One region of the Streptomyces asoensis genome, then DNA from elsewhere that is predicted to be linked to it. Evidence: riboswitches for the same ligand, from Rfam matches in the RefSeq annotation. Region 1 holds a riboswitch; the other holds the start of a gene.
The links. Region 1 has a riboswitch for cyclic di-AMP ahead of G9272_RS33340 (M23 family metallopeptidase). Riboswitches for the same ligand answer to the same signal wherever they lie in the genome.
Positions count from the first base shown of each region.

Region 2: it holds a riboswitch for cyclic di-AMP, as region 1 does, so the genes downstream of both, G9272_RS19115 (transglycosylase family protein) here and G9272_RS33340 (M23 family metallopeptidase) in region 1, are expected to answer to the same signal.

Region 1 is NZ_CP049838.1:7,407,164-7,417,678, reverse strand. Features, by position in the region: gene G9272_RS33355 (bifunctional acetate--CoA ligase family protein/GNAT family N-acetyltransferase) at 1-1,783, opposite strand, end outside; gene G9272_RS33350 (HPr family phosphocarrier protein) at 1,962-2,243, shown strand; gene G9272_RS33345 (GntR family transcriptional regulator) at 2,471-3,166, opposite strand; gene G9272_RS33340 (M23 family metallopeptidase) at 3,355-4,098, opposite strand; cyclic di-AMP (ydaO/yuaA leader) riboswitch at 4,113-4,281, opposite strand; gene G9272_RS33335 (M16 family metallopeptidase) at 4,484-5,872, opposite strand; gene G9272_RS33330 (M16 family metallopeptidase) at 5,869-7,218, opposite strand; gene G9272_RS33325 (DNA gyrase/topoisomerase IV subunit A) at 7,490-9,964, shown strand; gene G9272_RS33320 (CobW family GTP-binding protein) at 9,961-10,515, opposite strand, start outside.
Region 2 is NZ_CP049838.1:4,304,313-4,314,827, reverse strand. Features, by position in the region: gene G9272_RS19155 (N-acetyltransferase) at 121-867, shown strand; gene G9272_RS19150 (hypothetical protein) at 946-1,350, opposite strand; gene G9272_RS19145 (glycoside hydrolase domain-containing protein) at 1,616-2,446, shown strand; gene G9272_RS19140 (SurA N-terminal domain-containing protein) at 2,648-3,292, shown strand; gene G9272_RS19135 (nucleoside triphosphate pyrophosphohydrolase) at 3,372-4,367, shown strand; gene G9272_RS19130 (hypothetical protein) at 4,735-6,408, shown strand; gene G9272_RS19125 (cytochrome P450 family protein) at 6,405-7,700, shown strand; gene G9272_RS19120 (transglycosylase family protein) at 7,906-8,919, shown strand; cyclic di-AMP (ydaO/yuaA leader) riboswitch at 9,125-9,310, shown strand; gene G9272_RS19115 (transglycosylase family protein) at 9,314-10,030, shown strand; gene eno (phosphopyruvate hydratase) at 10,405-10,515, shown strand, end outside.

The DNA.
Region 1 (10,515 bases):
CGGCCGCCGCGGCCGACCGCAGGGCCTCCGCGAGTTCCGCGTCCCCGGGCGATCTCTCCCCGATCGCCGGGATCGCCGTCACGACCACCGCGTCGCACGTCTCGTCGGCCAGCGCCCGGGCCAGCGCCGCGTGGAAGTCCCGGGCCGACGCCTCGGTCGTCAGGTCCAGCGGCGGCAGCGGACGCAGCCCTTCCGAGAGACAGGCGTCGTACGTCAGCAGGCCCAGCGACTCGGAGTTGCCGAGAATCGCCACCCGCGGGCCCGTCGGCAGTGGCTGACGGGCGAGCAGCAGGCCCGCGTCGACCAGTTCGGTGATGGTGTCCACGCGGATCACGCCGGCCTGCCGCAGCAGCGCCGACACCGTCGCGTGGGGCAGCCGGGTCGCCCGTACGGCGTGCCCCTGCGGGGCGGACCCGGCGCCCTGGACGACGACCAGGGGCTTGGCGGCCGCCGTGCGCCGCGCGAGGCGGGTGAACTTGCGCGGGTTGCCGATGGATTCCAGGTACATGAGGGCGACGTCGGTGTCGGGGTCGTCGTACCAGTACTGGAGGACGTCGTTGCCCGAGACGTCCGCGCGGTTGCCGGACGAGATGAAGGTCGACACGCCGGTGACGCCGGTGACGCCTCCGCCACGCCGGTGGAGACGGGACAGCAGGGCGATGCCGATGGCGCCGGACTGGGCGAACAGGCCGATCCTGCCGGGTCTCGGCATCTCCGGGGCCAGTGAGGCGTTCAGCCGCACCTCCGGGGAGGTGTTGATGACTCCGAAGGCGTTGGGGCCGATGATCCGCATGCCGTACGCGCGTGCGTGCCGGACGAGTTCGCGCTGGCGCTCCCGCCCGTCGGGGCCGCTCTCGGCGTAGCCGGCGGAGAGGACCACGAGTCCCTGCACGCCGTGCTCGCCGCACTCGGTCACGGCCTCGGGGACCTGCTCCGCCGGGACGGCGACGACCGCGAGGTCGACGGGCTCCGCTATGTCGCGCACCGAGCGGTGGGCAGGCACCCCGTCCAGTTCCTTCAGGTCCTCGGGGAAGGCCTTGTTCACGGCGTACAGCCGCCCGGTGAAGCCCGCCTCGCGGAGGTTGCCGAGCACGCTTCGGCCGACGCCTCCGGGGCTGCGGCCGGTGCCGACGACGGCTACGGAGCCGGGCGCCAGCAGCCGCCCCACGGAGTGCGCCTCGGCGCGCTGTTCCCGCGCGCGCTGCACGGCGACGGAGCGCTCGGTGGGTTCGAGGCCGAACTCCAGGTGTACGACGCCGTCCTCGAAGCTGCGCTTCTGGGTGTAGCCGGCGTCCGTGAACACCTTGATCATCTTGTTGTTGGCGGGCAGTACCTCGGCCGCGAAGCGGCGGATGTCACGCTCGCGCGCCACGGCGGCGATGTGCTCGAGCAACGCGGAGGCGACGCCCCTGCCCTGGTGGGCGTCCTGTACGAGGAACGCGACCTCGGCCTCGTCGGCAGGGGCCGAGGCGGCCATGCCGTCGGCACCAATGCGGTCATAGCGTACGGTGGCGATGAACTCGCCGCCGACCGTGGCCGCGAGTCCCACCCGGTCCACAAAGTCGTGGTGCGTGAAGCGGTGGACGTCCTTGTCGGACAGGCGCGGGTAGGGCGCGAAGAAGCGGTAGTACTTCGACTCGTCCGAAACCTGCTCGTAGAAGCTGACCAGGCGCTCGGCGTCATCGACGGTGATGGGGCGGATGCGCGCGGTGCCGCCGTCGCGCAGCACCACGTCGGCCTCCCAGTGGGCGGGGTACTCGTGCCGGTCCGACGCGCTCTGCATGGGGCCCAGAGTACGGCTCGCGTACGACAACGGCGCGAGGCAGTCTGTGGAGGACGCACGTCGGATCGAGGCCGCGATCCGACGACCACGTCGGGAGGGGACCGAACGACCCCTCCCTCACACGCTTCACGTGTGGAACACTGGTCTAGACAACCTGAACACTGAAGGGCAGCATCACATGGCTGAGCGCCGCGTCAACGTCGGCTGGGCCGAGGGCCTTCACGCCCGCCCCGCTTCCATCTTCGTCCGGGCCGCCACGGCCGCAGGTATCCCGGTGACGATCGCCAAGGCCGACGGCAACCCCGTCAACGCGGCCTCCATGCTGGCCGTTCTCGGCCTGGGCGCCCAGGGCGGCGAGGAGATCGTCCTCGCCTCCGAGGCCGACGGCGCCGACGTCGCCCTCGACCGTCTGGCGAAGCTGGTCGCCGAGGGGCTCGAGGAGCTCCCCGAGACCGTCTGAGCGCGCAGGCCCCCTTTGCGCCCAAGCCGACGCCGCTCTCGCGGACGTGGTTGCGCGTCGTCGGGGTTGCTCAATTGACGGTGGCGGTGTTCGTCGCTTCAAAGGTGTCGTCCCGCTAACCCCGAAGGGCTCGTCCGAATTATCGGGCGAGCCCTTCGTATTTCCCGTTCACGGGCAGCAGAAATAATCCCCCGCGAATTATCCCCTCTTTGTATACGGCCCTCGTGTTAATGCCGCAGACCCGTCATGTTTACGGGAGGTTGCGAAGTCCTCACACGGTCGGCGCGCTCGGGGCCGCCGGAAAAGCGCAGCCGGTGCGCGGCCGTCGCACGCTCGGTGTGCAGCGCCGTGATCGCCCGCGCACGCTCGCCGTCGCCGCGCGCCACCGCGTCCACGATCGCGCCGTGCTCCGCCCAGGACTCCGCGGGGTTGGCCGGGGCCTCCACCGCGTACATCCAGGCGATCTTGTGGCGCAGCTGAGTGAGCATCGACGTCAGGGCATGGCTTCCTGAGGACTGGGCGAGCGTCTCGTGGAACCAGCCCCCCAGGGAGCGCAGATCCTCGCTGTTGCCCCGCCTGGCCCGCTCCTGGCCCAGCCGGACGAGTCCGCGCAGCACCTTCAGATGGGCCTCGGTGCGCCGCTGGGCGGCCCGGGAGGCACCGAGCGGCTCCAGGAGCATGCGCATCTCCAGCAGGTCCGCGGCCTCCTGCTCGGTCGGTTCCGCGACGCACGCGCCCGCGTGCCGCCGTGTGACGACGAAGCCCTCGGCCTCCAGCGTGCGCAGCGCCTCTCGGACGGGGACGCGGGAAACGCCGTAGCGGCGGGCGAGGAGTTCCTCCGTGAGGCGGCTGCCGCGCTCGTAGACACCCGCGACGATGTCGTCCCGAATGGCCGTGCACACCGAGTGCGCCGGAATACGCATGACGGACCTCCGCCTTAATCCCCGTGAAACGTCGACGATTGACGTGTGTTCCGTGACTCTATTGCAATGAGCGGGAATTTCCGATGGCGGGCTGGAATCCAGGGATATTTTTTGGACAGCAGGGCCTCGAAAACGGCGAAAGCCCCGGCCGGGAGGGCCGGGGCAAGACGATCTGTCGCCGTGGGTCGTCAGACGTTCACGCCGTGCTTGCGGAGGTAGGCGACCGGGTCGATGTCCGAGCCGTACTCCGCGGTGGTGCGGGCCTCGAAGTGCAGATGCGGGCCGGTGACGTTGCCGGTGGCGCCCGACAGGCCGATCCGCTCGCCCGGGGTGACCGTCTGGCCCACCGACACCGCGAGGGACGACAGGTGACCGTACTGGGTGTACGTCCCGTCGTTCATCTTGATCACGATCTGGTTGCCGTAGGACCCGCCCCAGCCGGCCTCGACCACGGTGCCGGAGCCGACCGCGTGCACGGAGGTACCGCTCGCGGCGTGGAAGTCGATGCCGGTGTGGCTGCCGGAGGACCACAGCGAGCTGCTGGCCTGGTAGCCGGTGGAGACGTAGGAACCGGTGATCGGCAGCACGAAGGTGTTGAGGCGCTTGCGCTCGGCCTCGCGGGCGGCACGCACGCGTGCCTCGCGCTCCTCCACGGCCTTCTTGGCGGCGGCCTGCCGGGCGGCCTCCTCGAAGGCCGCGTGCTTCTGCACGGCGACCTGGTCGTCGATCTGCTCGGCGACGGACTCGCCGGCGGTGACGACGGGGATCAGCCCGGTCTGCTCGGGGGTGGGCTCGGCGGCGAAGGCCGGGGTGGAGGCGACGGTGGCCATGACACCGGTGGTGGTGAGCGCCGCGATGCCCGCCGCGCGGACGCTGCTGCGCTGCATCCGGCTGGGCCGACGGTGCTTCCCGGTGGCGCAGGTGAACGCCATGAAGTTGGGGGTGTCCTTTCCTTCCCTCTCGCCTACCGGGTTAGCTGACGGGTTCGGAGCAGGAAGGTCTCCTACGGACCCCCTCGCGTTCACGCGCGGGCGTCCGATTCACCCCAGGGACTTCACAAGTGGGTCCCCGGCTCCCCTGGCTCGCGCCGTACGGGGACTCGGCGATGACTGTCCGGTGCCGCGGCTGCGGCGCACTGCCTGACGAACAGCCCGGATGACGCTAAGCGGCGCGGGTTTCAATCCTCAAACGGATCCCGGTTTTTGTAGCGCATCCCACAGGGCAGACGGGCAACCTCCGCATCAATTCGGACATACGGAGGCCCTGGTGACGCTTTCGTCGACCAGGGCCCCCACACGCGTGTGCCGTTGCCGGGATCTACTCCGCGGACACGACCTTCACCTCGCCGATGCCGAGGGCCTCGACCGGCTCCTTGATCTGGGCCGCGTCACCGACGAGGACGGTCACCAGCCGGTCCACGGGGAAGGCGTTCACAGCCGCCGCGGTGGCCTCCACCGTGCCGGTCGCGGCGAGCTGCCGGTACAGCGTGGCCTGGAAGTCGTCGGGCAGGTGCTGCTCGACCTGGTCGGCCAGCGTGCCGGCGACGGCCGCGGCGGTCTCGAACTTCAGCGGCGCCACACCGACCAGGTTCTGCACGGCGACGTCACGCTCGGCGTCGGTCAGCCCCTCGGCGGCGAGGGTGCGCAGCACCTTCCACAGGTCGTCCAGAGCGGGACCGGTGTTCGGGGTGTCGACGGAGCCGCTGATGGCGAGCATCGCGGCGCCCGAGCCGTCCGGGGCGGACCGCAGGACCTGCCCGAACGCGCGGACACCGTAGGTGTAGCCCTTCTCCTCGCGCAGGACGCGGTCCAGCCGGGAGGTGAGGGTGCCACCGAGGCAGTACGTGCCGAGCACCTGCGCGGGCCACACACGGTCGTGCCGGTCGGCACCGATCCGGCCGATCAGCAACTGCGTCTGAACGGCGCCGGGACGGTCCACGATGACGACCCGGCCGGCGTCGTCGGCAGTCACCGGCGGCACGGGCCGCGGCTGGGCCGAGGAGCCCGTCCAGGCGCCCAGGGTGTCGCCGAGGAGCGCCTCCAGGTCGACACCGGTGAGGTCGCCGACGACCACGGCCGTGGCCGTGGCGGGACGGACGTGCTTCTCGTAGAAGGCGCGTACGGCGGCGGAGTCGATCTTCTCGACCGTCTCCGCGGTGCCCTGGCGCGGCCGCGACATCCGCGCGGTGGCCGGGAACAGCTCCTTGGAGAGCTCCTTGGCGGCGCGCCGGGAGGGGTTGGCCAGCTCGTGCGGGATCTCGTCCAGGCGGTTGCGGACGAGGCGCTCGACCTCGCTGTCGGCGAACGCGGGGGCCCTGAGGGCGTCGGCGAGCAGACCGAGGCCCTTGGGCAGGCGCGAGGCCGGCACTTCGAGGCTCAGCCGGACGCCGGGGTGATCGGCGTGCGCGTCCAGGGTGGCGCCGCAGCGCTCCAGTTCGGCGGCGAACTCCTCGGCGGAGTGCTTGTCGGTGCCCTCGGAGAAGGCCCGCGCCGTGATCGTGGCGACGCCGTCGAGGCCGGCCGGTTCCGCGTCCAGGGGTGCGTCGAGGAGGATCTCGACGGCGACGACCTGCTGGCCGGGGCGGTGGCAGTGCAGCACGGTCAGGCCGTTGGCCAGCGCGGTGCGCTCGGGCGCCGGGAACGCCCACGGCTTGGCCTCGCCCGCCCGGGGCTGGGGGTGGAAGTCCATCGTGGCGAGCTCGGTCACCGGGCCGCCTCCTCGTTCTCGTCCTGGTCGGCAGGGGCTTCGGCGGCGGTCGGCTCGTAGACGAGCACCGCGCGGTTGTCGGGGCGCAGGCGGGCCTTGGCGATCTCCTGCACCTCCTCGGGCGTCACGTCGAGCACGCGCTGGACGGCGGTGAGGGCGAGCTGCGGGTCGCCGAACAGGACGGCGAACCGGCACAGTTCGTCGGCGCGGCCGGCGACCGTGCCGAGCCGGTCGAGCCACTCGCGCTCCAACTGCGCCTGGGCCCGCTCCATTTCCTCGGCCGTGGGGCCCTCCTCGGCGAACCGGGCGAGCTCCTCGTCGATGGCGGCCTCGATGACGGGCACCTCGACGTCACCGGACGTCTTCACGTCCAGCCAGCCCAGGGAGGGCGCTCCGGCGAGCCGCAGCAGGCCGAAGCCGGCCGCGACGGCCGTACGGTCGCGGCGCACGAGGCGGTTGTACAGGCGGGAGGACTCGCCGCCGCCGAGGACGGTGAGCGCCAGGTCGGCGGCGTCGGACGCGCGCGTGCCGTCCTCGGGGAGCCGGTAGGCGGCCATCAGCGCGCGGGCCGGCACCTCCTCCTCGACGATCTCGCGCAGTTGTTCGCCGATGACGTCGGGCAGCCCGCCGTCACGGGGCGCGGGCTTGCCGTCGTGGCCGGGGATGGAGCCGAAGTACTTCTCGACCCAGGCGAGGGTCTGCTCCGGGTCGATGTCACCGACCACGGAAAGGACCGCGTTGTTGGGCGCGTAGTACGTGCGGAAGAACGCGCGCGCGTCCTCCAGGGTCGCCGCGTCCAGGTCGGCCATCGAGCCGATCGGCGTGTGGTGGTACGGGTGGCCGTCCGGGTAGGCGAGAGCGGTCAGCTTCTCGAAGGCCGTGCCGTAGGGGACGTTGTCGTAGCGCTGACGGCGCTCGTTCTTGACGACGTCGCGCTGGTTCTCCATCGACTCGTCGTCCAGCGCGGTGAGCAGCGAGCCCATGCGGTCGGCCTCCAGCCAGAGGGCGAGCTCCAGCTGGTGGGTGGGCATGGTCTCGAAGTAGTTCGTGCGCTCGAAGCTGGTGGTGCCGTTGAGCGAGCCGCCGGCCCCCTGGACCAGCTCGAAGTGGCCGTTGCCCTTGACCTGGCCGGAGCCCTGGAACATCAGGTGCTCGAAAAGGTGAGCAAGACCCGTACGCCCCTTGACTTCGTGGCGTGAACCGACGTCGTACCAGAGGCACACCGCCGCGACGGGGGTCAGGTGGTCCTCCGAGAGCACCACGCGCAGGCCGTTGGCCAGACGGTGCTCGGTCGCTTCCAGGCCCCCGGAGCCTGCCTGGGCTGTGGCCGTGTGACCCATGGGCATGTACGTCCCTTCCGATCGCGGACGCGGTCGTCGAAACCGCGGTTTTCCTGCCGGTCCTGCCACTGTATGCAAGCGTGCGGACGGTCCGCGAAGTTCCCGGACGACATACGCCGAGAGCGAGATCGCGTAGCCTGCGGGCAGCCGTGGAGGAGATGCCTCTGCGTTCGGGCCCGGACGGCCGACGCCGGGTCCTCGCCCGCGCTGTCAGTGCCACGGTCCACAATGGTCCGCGTCAGATCCCGTATCACGCCCCAGCAAGGAGCCGGCAGCGATGGCCCGCCGCAGCACGAAGACCCCGCCGCCCGACGACTCGTACGAGGAGCGGATCCTCGACATCGACGTCGTCGACGAGATGCAGGGCTCCTTCCTCGAGTACGCGTACTCGGTCATCTACTCCCGCGCCCTGCCGGACGCCCGTGACGGCCTCAAGCCGGTGCACCGCCGCATCGTCTACCAGATGAACGAGATGGGCCTGCGCCCGGAGCGCGGCTATGTGAAGTGCGCCCGGGTCGTCGGCGAGGTCATGGGCAAGCTGCACCCGCACGGCGACGCGTCGATCTACGACGCGCTGGTGCGGATGGCCCAGCCCTTCTCCATGCGGGTGCCGCTGGTCGACGGCCACGGCAACTTCGGTTCGCTGGGCAACGACGACCCGCCGGCCGCCATGCGGTACACCGAGTGCCGCCAGGCCGCGGCGACGAGCCTGATGACGGAGTCGATCGACGAGGACACGGTCGACTTCACGCCCAACTACGACGGTCAGGAGCAGGAGCCGGTCGCGCTGCCCGCCGCCTTCCCGAACCTCCTGGTCAACGGCTCGTCCGGGATCGCGGTCGGCATGGCCACGAACATGCCGCCGCACAACCTGGGCGAGGTCATCGCGGCCGCCCGCCACCTGATCCGCTATCCCGGCGCGGATCTGGACGCCCTGATGAAGTACGTTCCGGGCCCCGACCTGCCCACCGGCGGCCGGATCGTCGGCCTCTCCGGCATCCGGGACGCCTACGAGAACGGCCGCGGCACGTTCAAGATCCGCGCCACGGTGTCGGTGGAGACCGTCACGGCCCGCCGCAAGGGCCTGGTCATCACCGAACTGCCCTTCACGGTCGGGCCCGAGAAGGTCATCGCCAAGATCAAGGACCTGGTCGGCTCGAAGAAGATCCAGGGCATCGCCGACGTCAAGGACCTCACCGACCGCGCGCACGGTCTGCGCCTGGTCATCGAGATCAAGAACGGCTTCGTGCCGGAGGCCGTCCTGGAGCAGCTGTACAAGCTGACCCCGATGGAGGAGTCCTTCGGCATCAACAACGTGGCGCTGGTCGACGGCCAGCCGCTCACGCTGGGCCTCAAGGAGCTCCTGGAGGTCTACCTCGACCACCGCTTCACCGTGGTGCGCCGCCGCAGCGAGTTCCGCCGCACCAAGCGCCGTGACCGGCTGCACCTGGTGGAGGGCCTGCTGACGGCGCTCGTCGACATCGACGAGGTCATCCGCCTGATCCGCTCCAGCGACAACAGCGCGCAGGCGAAGGAGCGCCTGATGGAGCGCTTCTCGCTGTCGGAGATCCAGACCCAGTACATCCTGGACACCCCGCTGCGCCGGCTCACCAGGTTCGACCGCATCGAGCTGGAGGCGGAGCAGGAGAAGCTCAAGGAGGAGATCGCCGAGCTGACCCGGATCCTGGACTCGGACGCGGAGCTGCGCAAGCTGGTCTCGGCCGAACTGGCCTCGGTGGCGAAGAAGTTCGGCACCGAGCGCCGTACGGTCCTGCTGGAGTCGTCGGGTACCACGGCCACCGCCGTGCCCCTCCAGGTCGCGGACGACCCGTGCCGTGTCCTGCTGTCCTCCACGGGCCTGCTGGCCCGCACGGCGAACGGCGAGCCCTTCACGGAGAACGCCGAGGACGCCGAGGACGGGGGCGGCAAGCGCACCAAGCACGATGTGATCGTCTCGGCGGTGTCGGCCACCGCGCGCGGGGAGATCGGCGCGGTCACCTCCTCGGGCCGTCTGCTGCGGATCAACGTCGTCGACCTGCCGCAGCTCCCGGACACGGCCTCGGCGCCGAACCTCTCGGGCGGTGCCCCGCTGGCGGAGTTCGTCTCCCTGGAGGGCGACGAGACGGTGGTCTGCCTGACCACGCTCGACGAGTCGTCCCCGGGCCTGGCCATCGGCACGGAACAGGGCGTCGTCAAGCGGGTCGTGCCCGACTACCCGACCAACAAGGACGAGCTGGAGGTCATCACCCTCCGGGACGGCGACCGGATCGTCGGTGCCGTCGAACTGCGTACCGGCGAGGAGGATCTGGTCTTCATCGCCGACGACGCCCAGCTGCTGCGCTATCAGGCCTCGCAGGTGCGTCCGCAGGGCCGCGCGGCGGGCGGTATGGCGGGCATCAAGCTCACCGAGGGCGCAAAGGTGATCTCGTTCACCGCCGTGGACCCCGCGGTGGACGCGGTGGTCTTCACGATCGCGGGCTCGCGCGGAACCCTGGACGACTCCGTCCAGACGACCGCCAAGGTCACCCCGTTCGACCAGTACCCGCGCAAGGGCCGTGCCACGGGCGGTGTGCGCTGCCAGCGGTTCCTGAAGGGCGAGGACTGCCTGTCCCTGGCCTGGGCGGGTCCCGTCCCGGCCAAGGCGGCTCAGAAGAACGGCCTGCCGGCCGAGCTGCCGGAGATGGACCCGCGCCGTGACGGCTCGGGCGTCTCGCTGACGAAGACGGTCTCGGTGGTGGCGGGGCCGGTCTAGGCCTCGACCTCCTGGAAGGCCTCGTCGTCGGGGGCCTGTACGTAGCGCAGGACGCCCCACATGCCGTGCTCGTCGGCGTGTGGGGCGTCGTCCTTGCACGCCTCGAGTTCCTTGCCGAGGGCGGCGGTGTCGATGCCGGAGCCGATGAGGACGAGCTGGGTCATGCGGGCGTCGGCGGCCGGCCAGGGCTCCGGGTAGAAGCGGAGAAAGCGCCCGACGGCGTGCACGGCGTACCGGTTGGCCGGGTCGTGCGGACCGAAGTCGACATACCCCTTGACGCGGTACAGCCCCTCGGGCCGGCTGTCGAGGAACTCCATCAACCGGCGGGGGCCGAGGGGCACTTCAGAGGTGAAGGAGAGGCTTTCGTAGGAGCTGTGGAGGTGGTCGGCGTGGTCGTCTCCGGAGCGGTCGTGCAGGTCGTCGAAGGAGAGCTGCCCGACACGCTCCTCGCCCGGCCGGCAGTCGAAGAGGAACTCGGGGTCGACACGGCCGTAGGTGGCGGGGACGACGGCGGCCCGGTCGGTGAGGGAGCGGACGAGTCCGAGGACCCG
Region 2 (10,515 bases), 3.1 Mb from region 1:
TGCCGAAGTCGCCGAGGTCCCCGAAGCGACCGAGGTGACCGAGGCGCACGAGGCGACCGGCGCGACCGGGGCCGCCGAAATCCAGTCCCGCTTGTTCCTCTCCTCGCCTACCGTGACCGTATGGAACTGAAGGTGTCCAGCCTCGCCGACCGGCCCGAGATGCTCGGCCCGGTCCAGGACATGCCCGACACCTGGCCGGGGTTCGCGACACAGGACCCGGTGGGCAACGCGCACTACGGCCGGATCCCCGTCGAGTTCCCGGAGTACGTGCTGTTCGCGCAGGACGAGCGGGGGCAGGTCGTGGCCCACGCCTACAGCGTGCCGTTCGCCCTGCACGCCGACGGCCGTGGCGGGCTGCCCGCCCGGGGCTGGGACCAGGTGCTCGTCTGGGCCTTCGCCGATCAGCGGAGCGGGGCGCGGCCCGACACGGTGAGCGCGATCTCGATCGTCATCGCCCCGCACGCGCAGGGCCTCGGGCTGTCCGGGCGGATGCTCGCGGCGATGCGGGACAGTGCCCGGGCGAAGGGCTTCACCGAGGTCGTGGCCCCGGTCCGGCCGAACGCCAAGCATCTCGAGCCGCACACCCCGATCGAGGAGTACGCGCACCGGGTGCGGGAGGAGGACGGGTTGCCGTACGACCCGTGGCTGCGGGTGCACGCCCGGGCGGGCGCGAGCATCGAGCGGGTCGCGCCGGCCTCGATGACGGTGGCGGGGTCGCTGGCGGAGTGGCGTCGCTGGACCGGGCTGCCCTTCGACACGCAGGGCGACATCGAAGTGCCCGGCGCGCTGGTCCCCGTGCGGTGCGAGCCGGAGCGGGACTACGCGGTGTACGTCGAGCCCAACGTGTGGATGCGGCACCGCCTTTGAGACGGGTGCGCGGTGTCGCTGCCGGCGGTGTCCACAGCGTTCCCCCGCGCCGGGCCCGAAGTGCTTCGCGCGCAGCGGCTACCGACCGTACGGATACCCCTGCTGATACGGCTGGCCCTGAGGGGCCATGACCGCCCCGTACGCCGGCTGGGCGGCCGGGATCTTCTTGTCGAACACCGCGGACAGCAGCAGCACCGTCGCCGTCAGCAGGGTCACCAGTATGGCGACGCCGAAGAAGGCGTCCCCGTCGCCGTCGGGCGTGATCACCGCCCACGGCAGGATCACGCACTCGTACAGCGCGAACGAGCCGAAGGCCACCCAGTCCGAGGAGAGGCCGCGGCGGGTCGCCACGTACAGGAAGGGCACCCAGACCAGGAAGCCCAGCGAGACCCAGACCAGGGCCACCCAGGCGAGCCGCTGGAACCAGCCGGCCGTCAGCCGTCTCTCCGCGCCCGCCCCGGTCGCCGTCGTCGGCATTGTCATGTCGCCCCCCAAGTCACCTGGGGCAAGGGTAGGACACGGACAGGCCGCTTCAGGGCATCGCTTCTTTACTGTGACATGAGTGAATCTTGTGCCTATGGGGGCCCGGTGTTTCCCGATCGGTGAGAGGCCGCGGGTTACCGTGCGTTCCGTTCGGGTGCCGGACGTCGAGCCGAGGCCGTATCGTCGCACCGAATCAGGGGATTTCAGCCAGACACGACCGTACGCAGCGACATCGCCGTACGCGAAAACGAACGATGGGGTGGGGATGGCCGAGCACCGGCAGTCCAGAAAGCGCAGATACATCACGTGGGGCGTGGCCGGCGCGGCCGTCCTCGCGGGGGCCGGGATAGCGGCGCAGACCTCGATGGCGGCCACCACCTGGCCCGCCCAGAAGACGTACACCGGCCGAGCCTTCGACGCCTGCACCGCGCCCTCGCTGGCCGTGATGAAGGCCTGGAAGACCGACGGCTACTACGGGGGCGCCGCCGTCTACGTCGGCGGCAAGAACCGCGGCTGCGCGCAGCCCAACCTGACCGCCTCCTGGGTGAAGTCGGTCAACACGGTCGGCTGGAAGCTGATCCCGATCTACGTGGGCGCCCAGCCGTCCTGCCAGACCGGCTCCAGCCCCGAGAAGCTCACCGCCGCCACGGCCGCCTCCCTCGGCGCGACCGACGGCGCGGACGCGGTCGCCAAGGCCTCGGCGCTCGGCATGAAGGCCGGCAGCCCGATCTACCTCGACATGGAGCCCTACGACATCACCGACAAGGCGTGCAACGACGCCGTGTTGACGTATGTGCGCTCCTTCACCAAGACGCTGCGCGCCAAGACGTACCGGGCCGGCTACTACGGCTTCAGCAGTTCCAGCGCCAAGGCCGTCGCCACCGCGACGAACAAGACGGACCTGCCGGGCAACCTCTGGTACGCCCTGTGGGACAAGAAGGACACCACGACGACCGACTGGCCGTGGGGCGCCACCCAGTACACCAACCACAGCCGCGGCCACCAGTACATGGTCAACAGCAAGGAGACCCGCGGCGGCTACACGATCACCGTGGACCGCGACGCGTGGGACGCCCCGGTCGCCATCGTCGGCTGAACCGGATCGCCCTCGTGAGGGGTGCCCCGCGCGCGCGGGGCTGAGCCCTCGCACCGAAGAGCGGGCGACGAGCGGGCGCGGCGGTGCCCGAAGTCCTGGTGAATCGTTGGTCGAATGGGTTGGCCCCAGCCGCACCACTGCCTACCATCGATCACCGCAAGACTTTGTGCACCGTCGCACAATCTCCTCGGGAGGTTTCCCTTGCACCGCCGTCGTCGCACCGCGCTCCTGCTGTCCGCCGCGATCGTGGCGGCCCCTCTCCTCGCCGCCTGCGGGAACGACGCGCATCCCGGCGCGGCGGCCGTCGTCGGCGGCCAGCGGATCACCGTCGCGCAACTGGAGAGCCGGGTGAACGAGGTGCGCACGGCCCAGCGGGCCGCGGTCACCGACGACGCCCAGTACGCGCAGGCCGTCGCCCAGACCGGCTCCCTCGCCCGCGACACCCTGCACGGCATGGTCCTCGACAAGGTGCTGCACCGCGCCGCCGAGGACGCGGGCATCACCGTCAGCCGCCGGGAGGTCCAGGAGATGCGGGCCGGCCTGGAGCAGCAGGCGGGCGGCGCGCAGGGTCTGGAGACGGCGTGGCTCCAGCAGTACGGCATTCCGCCGCAGCGCCTCGACGAGAACCTCCGCCTCCAGCTGGAGGCCCAGAAGCTCGCCACCGAGCTCGGCACGAACACCAGCCAGCCCGCTTTCTGGAACGCGCTGTCCAAGGCGTCGAAGGCACTCGACGTCGACCTCAACCCGCGCTACGGGAACTGGGACGCGCAGAAGGTCGCCCGCGTCGACGCGAAGACGCCCTGGGTACGGGAGATCTCGGCGGCCGGGACGCAGCAGACGACGTGACCATGTGATCGTACGACCGGTCGATCCGCCCTGTGGATAACTCGCGGGGCCGCTGACGGGCGTGGGTTACGTTCGGGGTGTGAACGCCATCAGCTCCGCCGCTGCCCACACCACGGCCGACGCCCCCGGCCGCGTCGTCCTGCTCACCACCAGCCACCGGGTCGCCCCCGGCCTGCTGTCCTGGCCCGCCTGGCAGGCCCTGCGCACGGCGGACCGGGTGCTGTGCGCGGACGGCGCGCATCCGCAGCTGCCCTATCTGCGGGACGCGGGCATCACCGTCGAGGAGACCTCCCCGACCGCCGAGGAACTGCTCGCCGCGTGTGCCGACGGCCGCACGGTCGTGGTCGTGGCCACCGGCGAGGGCGAACCGGCCCTCACCGACGGCCTGGCCCGCCTGGCCGGCTCCGGCCGCGTGTCCATGCCCGATCTGGAACTGCTCCCCGCCTCCTACGACCTCCCCGGCGCCCGGCTCCTCGATCTCGTCCAGGTCATGGACCGGATCCGCGCCGAATGCCCGTGGTCCTCCCGGCAGACCCACAAGGGCCTGGCGAAGTACGCGGTCGAGGAGTCGTACGAACTGGTCGAGGCGATCGAGGACGGCGACCACGACGAACTCCGCGAGGAGCTGGGCGACGTCCTGCTCCAGGTCGTCTTCCACGCCCGCATCGCCGAGGAGGACGAGGAGTCCCCGTTCTCCGTCGACGACGTCGCGGGCACGATCGTCGCCAAGCTCATCCACCGCCACCCCCACGTCTTCGGCGACGCCACGGCCACCACCCCGGAGGAGGTGAAGGAGCACTGGCTGCGCACGAAGGCGGCGGAGAAGCGGCGGGAGTCGGTGACCGACGGCGTCCCCCTCCACCAGCCCGGCCTGGCCCTCGCGGCGAAGCTGGTGTCCCGGGCCCGCACGGCACGACTGGAGGTACCGCTGCCGGCGGCCGAGGGCATCGGCTACGAACTGCTGGCCCTGGCGGCACGAGCCGAATCGGAGGGCGTCGACCCGGAGGCGGCACTGCGCGCGGCGGCCCGGGCGTACCGGGACGCGATCCGGGGTGTCGAGGGGCTGAGAGCTTAGTACCGTTGTCTCCTGAGCTGATTGCGGGGGCGCGGGGGCTTGTATGAAACGGGAGTTGGACGTGCTGGCGGCCGCGGCGGCCGAAGCTCTGGTGGCCGTGATGGGCTCGGACGGCTGGGGTGAACATGCCGTGTGGTCCTTCGGGAGGTACTTTCGCCACAACCCGGCGTTGGACATGGGTCGTGTCCTGGGTGGCAGCCGCCAAAGACTTCGTAGCGGGAAGACGTCCCGGGTGGCTGCTCAAAGCGTATGGCGGAAGCGGTTTCTCGACGTTGCGCGGTCCCATCCGGGGAGTGGTGACGAACTCCTGGGGCTCATCCGGACGTTCGCGCCCAGAGTCGTCACCTGTCCGGCTTGCGACGAGCCCATGGACCACCTCGACATCTACTGCGGCGCCTGTGGCTACGACCTGTACCTTCCGGTCATGAAGCCGGCGGATGCCGAGAACGCGGCTTCCCGCGGCTGGGCCGCTGACGTGCTCGCTCCCGACGTGAAGGGCGGCTCCGATACGGTCCGCGCCGGCCACACCACCCAGGACCACATCGACTTCAGACAGAACAGCTTCCACGGCCCGGTGATCGGGGTGCAGAACAACTACGGATCCGGACCCGGTGGGCCCCCCGCCGACAGCTGGCCCCGGCTGGCCGAGCTGCGGGGGCTCGCCCATGGCGTGCGTTCCTCGCGCCGCTTCGGCGACGGGCCCGTTCTCCCGCCGTATGTGCCACGCGACTGTGACGGCGAACTCGACGAGCTGCTGGCGGACGCTCTGATCTCGGGCGGGCTGGTCGTGGTCACGGGTGAGCCGCTGTCCGGCAAGACCATGACCGCCTGGGTCGCCTTGAACCGCGGCACCGGCGACGACACCCGCGTCTACACCGCCCCTCCCGGAACAGATCTGCGCGAGCTCCCCTCCGCTCTCCGAGACCGCGATCCAACCGGTACCCATGTGGTGTGGCTCGACGACCTGGAGAGCCACGTCGGCGAACAGGGTCTGACGGCAGGCATCCTGGCCCGGCTCACCCATGAGGGAGTGCTCGTTCTCGCCACGATGAGAGACGAGGCGTACGACACTCACCGTTTCCGGGACCACCCGACCGCCCGTGTTCTGAGCGGGGCGCGCACCGTCGAGTTGACCTGCCGCTGGAGCGAGACGGAACTCGGGACTCTTGCGTGGGCGGAAGATCCACGGCTCGTGGACGCCATGAGCCTGCGGGACACCCTGGGAGTCACTCAGTACCTCGCCCTCGGCCCGGAGCTGTGGGAGGAATGGCGTCGGGCGGGTCGTCCGTCCGGTCGGCCGAGCGGACACCTGTTGGTGCGCGTTGCCGTCGATGCGGCCCGATGCGGGATCACGCGGGCGTTGCCCCTGGAGGTGTGGGAGAGCGTGATCACCGACTTCGCCCCCTATGCGGACCTGCCGACGACGAGTGGGACCTTCTCGGCGGATGACCTGGAGTGGGCGGCCAGGCCCCGGCTCGGCGTCAGCGGCCTCCTGGTCTCCGGTGAGGAGGGAACCTGGCGGGCGAGCGGGACGCTGGTCGTGGACGCGCTGCGCTCGCCGGATCTGCCGCCACCGGATCCTCACCTGTGGTGGGTCATGGCCCAGGTGGCGAGGGCACACAGCCCGGACGAGTCCATGGGGGTGGTGGCGGTCGGCAGCATGGCCGTGCGCGCGGTGGGTGATGCGGATGACGAGCAGACTCTGCGGATTCTCGGCGAGTTCGCGGTCTGGGCCGGGCACGACGCCGAGGTGCGACACTGGTACGGAAAGCTCGCGAACCGGAACAGGCGTTCGGCTCACTTCCTGGCGAACTACCTCGCAGAGCAAGGTGAGTACGCCGAAGCGATCCGCTATCTGGAGATGGCGGCGGAGGCCGGCCATGTCGGCGCCCAGCTGGATCTCGGACTCCTCCTCGTCGGCCGTGCCGAGCACTGGCTGACGGTGGCTGTCCAGGGAGGCGACAGCGAGGCTGTGGCCGCCCGTGTCCTCGCCGCCCTCCGCCAGGCACGCGCAGCCCGCCCGGATACGGTCAGGGAGTGACCGAGCAGCCCGACACAGACAACCCGGACCGCACCGCTCCCGAACTCTTCACCTGGGAGTTCGCGACCGACCCCTACCCCGCCTACGCCTGGCTGCGCGAGCACGCGCCCGTGCACCGCACCGTCCTGCCCAGTGGTGTCGAGGCCTGGCTGGTCACCCGGTACGCCGACGCCAAACAGGCCCTCGCCGACCAGCGGCTCTCCAAGAACCCGGCGCACCACGACGAACCGGCGCACGCCAAGGGCAAGACCGGCATCCCCGGTGAGCGCAAGGCCGAGCTGATGACGCATCTGCTCAACATCGACCCGCCGGACCACACCCGGCTGCGACGGCTCGTCAGCAAGGCCTTCACGCCCCGCCGGGTCGCCGAGTTCGCGCCCCGCGTCCAGGAGCTGACGGATCAGCTCATCGACCGGTTCGCCGCCGAGGGCCGGGCCGACCTCATCCACGACTTCGCCTTCCCTCTCCCCATCTACGCGATCTGCGACCTCCTGGGCGTCCCCCGTGAGGACCAGGACGACTTCCGCGACTGGGCGGGGATGATGATCCGGCACGGCGGGGGCCCGCGGGGCGGTGTCGCGCGGTCGGTGAAGAAGATGCGCGGTTATCTGCTGGAGCTCATCCACCGCAAGCGCGCGGAGCTCCCCGCCGACCCGGCTCCCGGTGAGGACCTCATCTCCGGTCTGATCCGTGCCTCGGACCACGGCGAGCACCTCACCGAGAACGAGGCCGCCGCCATGGCCTTCATCCTGCTGTTCGCCGGCTTCGAGACGACCGTCAATCTCATCGGCAACGGCACATACGCCCTCCTCACCCATCCCGAGCAGCGCGAACGCCTCCAGCGGTCGCTCACCGAGGACGACGGCGACCGCGGCCTCCTCGAGACGGGCGTCGAGGAACTCCTGCGCTACGACGGCCCCGTGGAACTCGCCACCTGGCGGTTCGCGACCGAGCCGCTGAGCATCGGAGGGCAGGGCATCGCGCCCGGCGACCCCGTGCTCGTGGTGCTGGCGGCCGCCGACCGTGACCCGGCGCGTTTCTCGGACCCCGACACCCTCGACCTGTCCCGCCGCGACAACCAGCACCTCGGCTACGGCCACGGCATCCACTACTGCCTGGGCGCCCCGCTGGCCCGGCTGGAGGGCCAGACCGCGCTGGCCACGCTGCTCACCCGCCTGCCCGACCTCCGACTGGCCGCGGATCCGGCCGAGTTGAGGTGGCGGGGTGGGCTCATCATGCGCGGACTGCGGACTCTGCCGGTCGAGTTCACCCCGGTGCATTCCGGCTCATAACCGGTCCGTGTCTGACCGAATGTCAGCCGGAGTGTGACCGTTCGGCGGAGCAAAGGTGACCAACACTCAAGTCTGTGATCTTCACGTGATCTGCGCGGCATTAACTTGTGACAAGTGATCGTCTGCCGATACGTTCACTCGTCAGCGCGACGCTTCGGTTTCACCCGCCGCGCCGGTCAGTGCTGTCCAGAGAAAGGCCCCTCGCATGCTCTCCGGGAACGGTCGTCACCGTCGCCCCCGCCAGGCCCCGGCCCTCCTTGTCGCGGCCGGAGTGACGGGCTCCGCCATCGCCATCCCGCTGCTCGCCGCCTCCGGCGCGAGCGCGGCCGACGGCACGGTGTGGGACAAGGTGGCGCAGTGCGAGACCGGCGGCTCGTGGAGCGCCGACGAGGGTGGTGGCGAGTACGGCGGTCTGAGCCTCACCCAGAAGGACTGGGTGGCGCACGGCGGCCTCGACTACGCGACCAGTCCCGACCTGGCCAGCCGCAGCCAGCAGATCGCCGTGGCGCAGAAGGTGCTCGCGGCCGAGGGGATCGGCGCGTGGGGCACCTGCGGGCTGACCTCCGGGCTCACCCAGGAGAACGGCGCGCTGAGCGTGGACACCGGCGTGGCGGACGACTCGTCCGACTCGTCCGACTCATCTGGGTCTTCCGGATTGTCCGACCTGTCCCGGGGGTTGTCCGGATCCTCGGGCTCCTCGACCGGCGACGACTCCTCGACCGACTCGTCCGACTCGTCCGCTGATTCCTCCAGTTCTCCCTCGGCGTCCGCTTCCTCCCCTTCGTCCTCTTCCTCCGCCACGGATGACTCCGGAACGTCCGGCGGTTCCGGCGGCCAGGGTGACGGCTCGACGGGCGACGGCTCGCCCACGGCGACCCCGGGGACGGACGACTCGGACAAATACGTCCAGGATGAAGGTTCTTGGAGCCTTGTCGACACCGGCTCCCTCGGCTCGGGCAAGCACCGCGGTGCCACCGCCGACGAGGCCGCGACCAAGAGCGCGACCGACGCCGGCGTGGACGGCACCACCGCCGCCTCCGCCGGTCGGCATGCCGCGGCCACCTATGTCGTCCAGGAGGGCGACTCTCTCGCGTCCATCGCCGACTCCCTTGGTCTCGACGGTGGATGGCGTGCCCTCTACGACGAGAACAGGGACCTCATCGGCGTCGACCCGAGCAACATCGCCGCCGGTCAGACCCTCGACACAGGGGTGGAATAGGGCGCAAAGCCCAAGAAAAACAGCGGGAGTTCACGTCACGCTTCGCGCCGAATGTCCGGTTTGGTGAAAGTGTGGGATGAGTCTCAGAAGCCCTGATCGTCTTTGAAATTCCCCCGATCGCGTGTCTACGGTCGAGGCCGCTCGGCAACCCGAGCCCCGGCCGTCGCAACGCCGAATCCTGCCAGCGACGAACCGGGAACAGTCGTCGCGTCAAGCGCCGTAGGCAGGAGCGGGGGACCCAAGGTAAGTGCCGCGCCGGTCGGTTGACCGGAACGGCTAGGGGTGAAGCCACACCTCCCACGGAGCAGCGCTCCGGCGGACGAGGAGTGGCCGGGCAACTCACACGGCCCGAACCCGACAGCTCACCTCGCAGGCGTCGGTGAGGGGATCCACCATGCTGTTTTCCGGTAAGGGCAAGCACCGCCGTCCCTCCAAGGCGACCCGGGTCGCCACGCTCGCCGGCGTCACCGGCGTCGCCATCGCCGCCCCGCTGATGGCGGCCGGCAACGCCTCCGCCGCCACCGCCTCCGAGTGGGACGCGGTCGCCCAGTGCGAGTCCGGCGGCAACTGGTCCATCAACACCGGCAACGGCTACTACGGCGGCCTCCAGTTCTCCGCGTCCACCTGGGCCGCGTACGGCGGCACGGCCTACGCCTCGCAGGCCAACCAGGCCTCCAAGTCCCAGCAGATAGCCATCGGCGAGAAGGTCCTCGCAGGTCAGGGCAAGGGTGCCTGGCCGGTCTGTGGTACCGGCCTGTCGGGCGCCGCCTACAACGGCTCGAGCGCCGACTCCTCGAGCTCCGGCTCGTCCAGCTCCTCCGGTTCCGCCGGCTCGTCGAACAGCGGCAGCACCAGCAGCCGCTCGACCGAGGAGCAGAGCGCCTCCCGCTCGACCGACCGCCCGGCCGCCTCCAAGACGGTCACCACCCCGACCGGCAAGAAGGTCAAGAAGGGCGACGGCGAGTACAAGGTCGTCAAGGGCGACACCCTCAGCTCCATCGCCGAGAAGCACAAGGTCAAGGGTGGCTGGGCGAAGCTGTTCGAGCTGAACAAGGACATCGTCGACGACGCCGACCTCATCTACCCGGGCCAGCAGCTGCACCTGAAGTGACACCGTGCCTGAAGTGACACCCCACGTGAAGTGACACCTGGCCCCCAGAGAAGCCACAGCGCCCTCACATCCGAGGTCGGCACACTGAAGACCTCGTGAGGGTCCCCCCGTCCCCACGGGCTCCCCGCTCCGGTGCGTGTTCCCCCGTACGCACCGGAGCGGGGTTTCTCTTTGCCCGTTCGTCACTTCCTGTCGGCTTTTCTCGGCCACCCCCTTTGTTCCGGGCGGAAACAATAGGTACCGTCTGTCTGTCCACGGGACGGTCGGTCGGCTGCCGACGGCCCCGGGGCGGTTAGGCTCTAGTCGCAAGGCTCAGCAAGGGCTCATCAAGGCCCCTGGGCCCCGCACAACCAGCGTCACATCCCAAGAAGGAGATGCTCGTGCCGTCCATCGACGTCGTCGTAGCCCGGGAAATCCTGGACTCCCGAGGCAACCCCACGGTCGAGGTCGAGGTCGGCCTCGACGACGGCAGCACGGGTCGTGCC